Idiomarina loihiensis L2TR: one gene and its partner. The protein of the gene in region 1 interacts with the protein of each later gene in a pairwise test. Links are inferred from orthologs where the notes say so. Each region holds a gene or a part of one and is shown in the gene's direction. Other genes may lie near its edges.

Region 1 (2,813 bases):
TAACCCGAAAACTGGTACTGTAACTCCAGACGTAGCAACTGCAGTTAAAAACGCTAAAGCGGGTCAGGTTCGCTATCGCAACGATAAAAACGGTATTGTTCATGCAACAATCGGCCGTGTTGACTTCGATAACGACAAATTGAAAGAAAACCTTGAAGCTCTGCTGGCAGCTCTTAAGAAAGCTAAGCCTTCTTCAGCTAAAGGTGTTTTTGTAAAACGCATTAGCCTGTCCACAACAATGGGTGCTGGTGTGAGCATTGACCAGGCAACTGTAGCAGCGGTTTAATTCGCTTCAGTCAGGTTAGTGTAATGGTTTATGGGTTGGAGCTGCCGTGGCGTTGCTAAGGCGCAACAAAACAAGGCTCCCGTCCAAGACCGTAGGTGTACCGCGAGAATCTCAGAATATCGAGTAGTGGCACTTAATTTCCTACGCAGATGGTGATATCCGACTCAGGCTCTCTGGGTAGAGAATCACCGTGACAACGCGGTGGGTTTTATCCCACCTAATTGTAACGAGGGACTTCGGTCCCAAATTGAAAACGAGGTGATATCAGTGGCAATTGGTTTAGCCGGAAAGAAAGCCATCGTTAAGGAAGTTAACGACGTTGCTTCAAATGCGCTAGCCGTCACCGTTGCTGAATATCGAGGCATCGAAGTAGCCGATATGACTGCGCTGCGTAAGAAAGCTCGCGAGCAGGGTATTTTCGTTAAAGTTGTACGAAATACACTGGCAAAACGCGCTTTTGAAGGCACACAGTTTGACGACATGGGCGATGCACTTAAAGGACCTCTTGTTTATGGGTTTTCTATGGACGCACCGGGCGCTTCAGCTCGTTTGTTCAAAGACTTCTCAAAAGAAAACAAGAACTTGCAAGTGACAGCTCTGTCAATCGGTAATGGCATCATGGGTCCAGAAAAATTGGACGCAGTTGCTTCACTTCCGACTCGTGACGAAGCATTGGCTAAATTGCTCGCCACCTTCAAAGAACCGGTTAGCAAATTCGTTAAAACAGTTAACGAAGTACCTAGCAAGTTCGTTAGAACGTTGGCAGCAATTAAAGACGCTAAATAATACGTTGGTTTTTTAACCATTTTTTTGTAATTATAAACCCAGGAGTTTAGAGTAATGGCTCTGACTAAAGACGACATCTTAAACGCGATCGCTGAAATGCCAGTAATGGAACTGGTTGAACTGATCGAAGCAGCTGAAGAAAAATTCGGCGTTGACGCATCTGCAGCAGTAGCAGTAGCTGCTCCAGCAGCAGGCGGCGAAGCAGCAGCTGAAGAAAAAACTGAATTTGACGTAGTACTGAAAGCAGCTGGCGCAAACAAAGTTTCCGCTATCAAAGCTGTTCGCGGCGCAACTGGCCTTGGCTTGAAAGAAGCTAAAGCTATGGTTGAGTCTGCACCAGTAGCAGTTAAAGAAGGTGTAAGCAAAGACGAAGCTGAAGAGCTGAAAAAGCAGCTTGAAGAAGCTGGTGCGGAAGTTGAAGTTAAGTAATTTAACTTTTGTACGACATATGGCCTTTTAGGCCTCGGGCTGGTGGTTAATTAACCACCAGCCCTTTTGCGCTGTATCGCTTGTATCATTTTGCCCGAGGTTGGATACAGATAAGCGAAAAAAATAACAACGGGATCGACAGATAAAAGATTAATCTGTTTTTAACCATCGAACCACTCGTTGGTTAGGGTCATCAATCAGCTAGCTGAGGAACCCCATGGCGTACTCCTACTCTGAAAAAAAACGTATTCGTAAGGATTTCGGTAAACGACCTCAGGTCTTAGAAGTTCCTTATTTGCTGTCTATGCAGCTTGATTCATTTAAGAAATTTATTGAAGTCGATCCAGAAGCCAATAATGGTCTGGAAGCGGCTTTTCGTTCGGTCTTTCCTATTGCCAGTTATTCTGGTACTGCGGAACTACAGTACGTCAGTTATCACATGGGTGAGCCGGCGTTTGACGTTGAAGAATGTCAGATCCGGGGCATTACCTACTCAGCACCATTGCGTGTGAAACTGCGTCTGGTGCTGTTTGATAAAGAAGCAGCTGCCGGTACAGTTAAAGACATTAAAGAACAAGAAGTGTACATGGGCGAAATTCCGTTAATGACAGAAAACGGAACCTTCGTTATCAATGGCACAGAGCGAGTTATCGTTTCTCAGCTCCACCGTTCACCTGGTGTGTTCTTTGATCACGACAAAGGTAAATCACACTCGTCAGGTAAAGTCCTGTATAACGCGCGTGTTATTCCTTACCGTGGCTCTTGGTTGGATTTTGAATTTGATCCTAAAGACAACGTTTTTGTACGTATCGACCGTCGTCGTAAATTACCGGCGTCAATTATTCTTCGTGCTCTGGAATACAGCACTGAAGAAATTCTCGATATGTTCTTCGACACAACGTACTTTGAAATCCTTAAAACTAAGGTGAAAATGCAGTTGGTGCCTGAGCGTCTGCGTGGCGAGACCGCCAAGTTCGACATCAAAGGTGCTGAAGGCGAAGTACTGGTCGAAAAAGGCCGTCGTATTACCGCACGTCACATCCGCCAGTTGGAGCAACTGGACATTAAAGAGATGGAAGTGCCGGCAGAATACATGGTCGGAAAAGTATTAGCGAAAGACTACGCGAATAAGAAAACTGGCGAAGTGGTCGGTCACGCGAATGACGTGCTGACACTTGAGCTTATCGCCGAGCTTAGCGAAGCGGGTATTAAGAAAATTGAAACGCTGTTCGTTAACGATTTGGATCACGGTCCATACATGAGCGAAACCTTACGCGTTGATTCAAGCAACAACCGCTTAGAAGCTTTGGTT
Region 2 (4,069 bases), 1.5 Mb from region 1 along the record:
GGGCCCAGTCCGCACATCAGATGGCTGAATGTTTGTATCAGAATATTGTACGTGAGTACCGCAACAAACCGGCAAAAGCCTTCAAATATAAAGACCGGGGTTCACTCGTCTCACTGAGTCGTTTTTCGGCGGTGGGTAATTTAATGCAAAGTAAAAGTCTGTCAATGTCGCTTGAAGGCACTTTAGCGCGTTGGGCGTACGCCAGTTTATATCGTATGCACCAGAGAGCCTTACACGGCTGGTGGAAGATGTTTTTGTTGTTAATGGTGGACAAACTTAACCATGTTGTAAAACCGCGACTGAAGTTACACTGACGATATACTTCAGAGGCTGCTTAAGGCACAATAACGACCCTAAAATGATAATGAAAAAAGCCAGACTGTATCCGTAAAATGACTGCACCAAATTTTGTTCACTTAAGAGTTCATAGCGACTTTTCCATGATAGATGGGCTGGCGAAAGTTGGTCCAATTTGTGAGGCTGTTGCTGAAGCGGGTATGCCTGCTTTAGCCATTACCGACCAAATGAACTTTTGTGGTCTGGTTCGCTACTATGGAAAAGCGCACCAATTGGGCTTAAAGCCTTTAATAGGGTGCGATTTCTGGGTGCAGGCTGACTATCCTGAATCTGAAATTTTCCGCCTGACCGCACTGGCAATGGATAATGAAGGTTATCAGCAGATAACTCAGCTTATTTCAAAAGCTTATTTGCGCGGTAATATTAAAGGCAAGCCGGTTATCGATAAAGACTGGCTGAAGGAGCATAACGAGGGCATTATTTTGTTGTCCGGAAGCCGTCAGGGTGATGTAGGACAGGCTCTAATTAAAGGCCATGACAGCCAGCTGGATGCTGCCCTCGATTTCTACCAGCAATATTTTCCTGACCGCTATTATCTTGAGCTTGTGCGCACCGGCCGGCCTCAGGAAGAAAACTATTTACATAAAGCGGTGGCTTTAGCCGGGGAAACAGGCCTACCCGTTGTCGCTACTAATGAAGTGGTTTTCCTGAAAGAAGAAGACTTTGATGCTCACGAAATTCGTGTGGCTATTCACGACGGGTACCAGTTGGAAGATAAACGTCGGCCGAAAAAATATTCACCACAACAATATTTGCGCTCCAGCGAAGAAATGAGTGAGTTGTTTTCTGACATTCCTGAAGCAATAGAAAATACTGTTGAAATAGCCAAGCGCTGTAATGTCACTGTGCGTTTGGGCGAATACTTCCTGCCTAAGTTTCCCACTGGCGACCTGACGACTGAAGAGTTCTTAATTAAGGTTTCGGAAGAAGGGCTGGAAGAACGTTTAGAGTTTTTGTTTCCTGACGCGGAAGAGCGAGAGCAGAAACGACCAGAATACGACGAACGACTTAAGCGCGAGCTTGGTGTTATAAACGATATGGGCTTCCCCGGGTATTTCCTTATCGTTATGGAGTTCATTCAGTGGAGTAAAGATAACGGCATACCCGTAGGCCCGGGGCGCGGTTCAGGTGCAGGCTCTCTGGTGGCTTATGCACTTAAAATAACAGATTTGGATCCGCTTGAATTTGACTTACTTTTTGAGCGATTCCTTAACCCTGAACGGGTTTCTATGCCAGATTTCGATGTCGACTTCTGTATGGATCGTCGGGATGAAGTTATCGATCACGTTGCTGACCTGTATGGTCGTGAAGCGGTTTCGCAAATTATTACCTTCGGTACTATGGCGGCTAAGGCTGCGATACGCGATGTCGGACGGGTACTGGCTCATCCCTATGGTTTTGTCGACCGAATTTCCAAGTTAATACCGGGCGATCCGGGCATGACTCTGGCCAAAGCCTTTGAAATTGAGCCCCAGCTTGGCGCCGCGTACGACCAGGATGAAGAAGTTAAGGCCATTATTGATATGGCTCGTATTCTTGAAGGCGTGACTCGTAATGCTGGTAAACACGCTGGTGGCGTGGTTATTTCTCCAACCAAAATAACCGACTTCTCGCCACTGTATTGCGATGATGAAGGTAACAACCCGGTCACTCAGTTTGATAAAGACGATGTTGAGTCGGCAGGTCTGGTTAAGTTCGACTTTTTGGGTTTGAGAACGCTGACCATTATTCAGTGGGCGGTTGATATGGTGAACCGCCGGCATGCTAAGAGCGGTAAAGATCCTATTGATATTACGTCGATTGATTTAACTGATCCGGCGTGTTTTAAACTGTTGAAAAAAGCCGAAACAACGGCGGTGTTTCAGTTAGAGTCGCGTGGCATGAAAGAGCTTATTAAAAAGCTTTTGCCAGACTCTTTCGAAGACATTATCGCCCTGGTGGCGCTATTCCGGCCGGGGCCACTGCAGTCTGGCATGGTTGATAACTTTATTGACCGGAAGCACGGCAGGGAAGAAATTTCGTACCCCGATGCTGAGTATCAGCATGAGAGTTTGCAGCCCATACTAGAGCCGACTTACGGTGTCATCCTCTACCAGGAACAGGTCATGCAAATTGCCCAGGTTCTGGCTGGCTACACTTTGGGTGGCGCAGATTTGTTACGCCGTGCAATGGGTAAGAAAAAGCCCGAGGAAATGGCTAAGCAACGAGAAATTTTTGCTAAGGGTGCGGCGCAAAATAATATTGACCCTGAACTGGCGACGAAAATCTTCGACTTGGTAGAGAAATTTGCCGGTTATGGCTTTAACAAGTCGCACTCGGCTGCCTACGCTTTAGTTTCATACCAGACTTTATGGATGAAAACCCACTTCCCGGCAGAGTTTATGGCTGCGGTGATGTCCGCCGATATGGATAATACCGACAAAATTGTCACTTTGGCGGACGAATGTGAACGCATGGGACTGGACTTGCTGCCTCCGGACGTAAACAAAGGCGAATATAAGTTTACCGTCGATGAACAGCAACGAGTGGTGTACGGTATAGGCGCAATAAAAGGTGTGGGTGAAGCGCCAATTGAGTCTATTATTAAAGCCCGGCAAGAAGGCGGGCCGTTCCGGGATTTATTCGACTTCTGTTGCCGGGTTGATCTGAAGCGAATGAATAAGCGCATTCTGCAGCGCTTAATTCGTGCTGGCGCAATGGACAACTTAGGACCTCACCGTGCTTCATTAATGGCGACGCTGGAAAAAGCCATTCGTCAGGCCGAACAGCATTTGAATGCGGAAAAAATTGGTCAGTCGGATATGTTTGGGGTACTTACCACCGAACCTGAAGCGGTTGAACAGGAGTTTGTCAGCGTACGTAAATGGTCGGAAGCGGTCTGGTTGGAAGGAGAGCGCGATACCCTCGGTCTTTATTTGACTGGTCACCCCATTAACCGTTTTCGTGCAGAGCTCAAACATTACATTAATAGTACATTGTCCAATGTTACTCCTACCCGTAAAGATGAGAGTATTGCTATTGCCGGGCTGGTGATTGATGTGAGAGTACTGACCAATAAAAGAGGTCAGCGTTTTGCTATAGTGACTTTAGATGACAAAACAGCGCGCATGGATGTACGCTTATTTAGTAACGAATACGAAAGTTATCAGGAATTGCTCGAAAAAGACCGAATTTTGTGGATAAAAGGTGAGGTCAGATTTGATAACTTCAGTAATAGCAATACAATGACTGCCAGAGAAGTGATGGCAATTGAGCAGGCTCGGGAAACTTATCTCCGGCATTTAGCAATTACAGTAACGGATGAGCAGCTTGCTAAAGGTCTTGCCGGAAAACTGGAAAAGCTATTACAGCCCTTTGCTGAAGGGACTTGTCCGATAAAAATGCGGTATCAGTCGGAACGCGTTGAAGCCACGTTAAATGTTGGCGCACAATGGTATGTGAATCCGTCTGATGAATTAATATACGAATTACAGAATTTGCTGGGAACTCAGCAAGTTTCACTTGAATTTTAAAGGAAATGACAGCGAATGAGCCTTAATTTTCTGGATTTTGAACAACCTATTGCGGAACTTGAAGCGCAAATCGAAGAACTGAAGTCTGTTGGCAACCGCGGGCAACTGGATCTTAACTTAGAAGAGGAAGTGCAGCGACTGACCACCAAGAGTCAGGAACTGACAGAGAAAATCTTTTCTGATTTAGGTGCGTGGCAGGT

What was found. Proteins that work in one complex are often made in the same cells at the same time.
Region 2: the proteins of rplL (region 1) and dnaE interact in binary tests that used the Escherichia coli proteins (3 or more experiments, as listed by UniProt). The link is inferred for Idiomarina loihiensis L2TR from one-to-one orthologs.

The regions. Positions count from the first base shown.
Region 1 is NC_006512.1:351,934-354,746, forward strand. It holds rplL (50S ribosomal protein L7/L12), read left to right. Parts: upstream 1-1,126; coding sequence 1,127-1,501; downstream 1,502-2,813. Other genes in the region: rplA (50S ribosomal protein L1), read left to right, coding at 1-286; rplJ (50S ribosomal protein L10), read left to right, coding at 554-1,072; rpoB (DNA-directed RNA polymerase subunit beta), read left to right, coding at 1,719-2,813. UniProt on the Escherichia coli protein: The binding site for several of the GTPase factors involved in protein synthesis (IF-2, EF-Tu, EF-G and RF3). Is thus essential for accurate translation.
Region 2 is NC_006512.1:1,812,467-1,816,535, reverse strand. It holds dnaE (DNA polymerase III subunit alpha), read left to right. Parts: upstream 1-392; coding sequence 393-3,869; downstream 3,870-4,069. Other genes in the region: accA (acetyl-CoA carboxylase carboxyl transferase subunit alpha), read left to right, coding at 3,885-4,069; IL_RS08635 (NAD(P)/FAD-dependent oxidoreductase), read left to right, coding at 1-314. UniProt on the Escherichia coli protein: DNA polymerase III is a complex, multichain enzyme responsible for most of the replicative synthesis in bacteria. This DNA polymerase also exhibits 3' to 5' exonuclease activity. The alpha chain is the DNA polymerase catalytic subunit.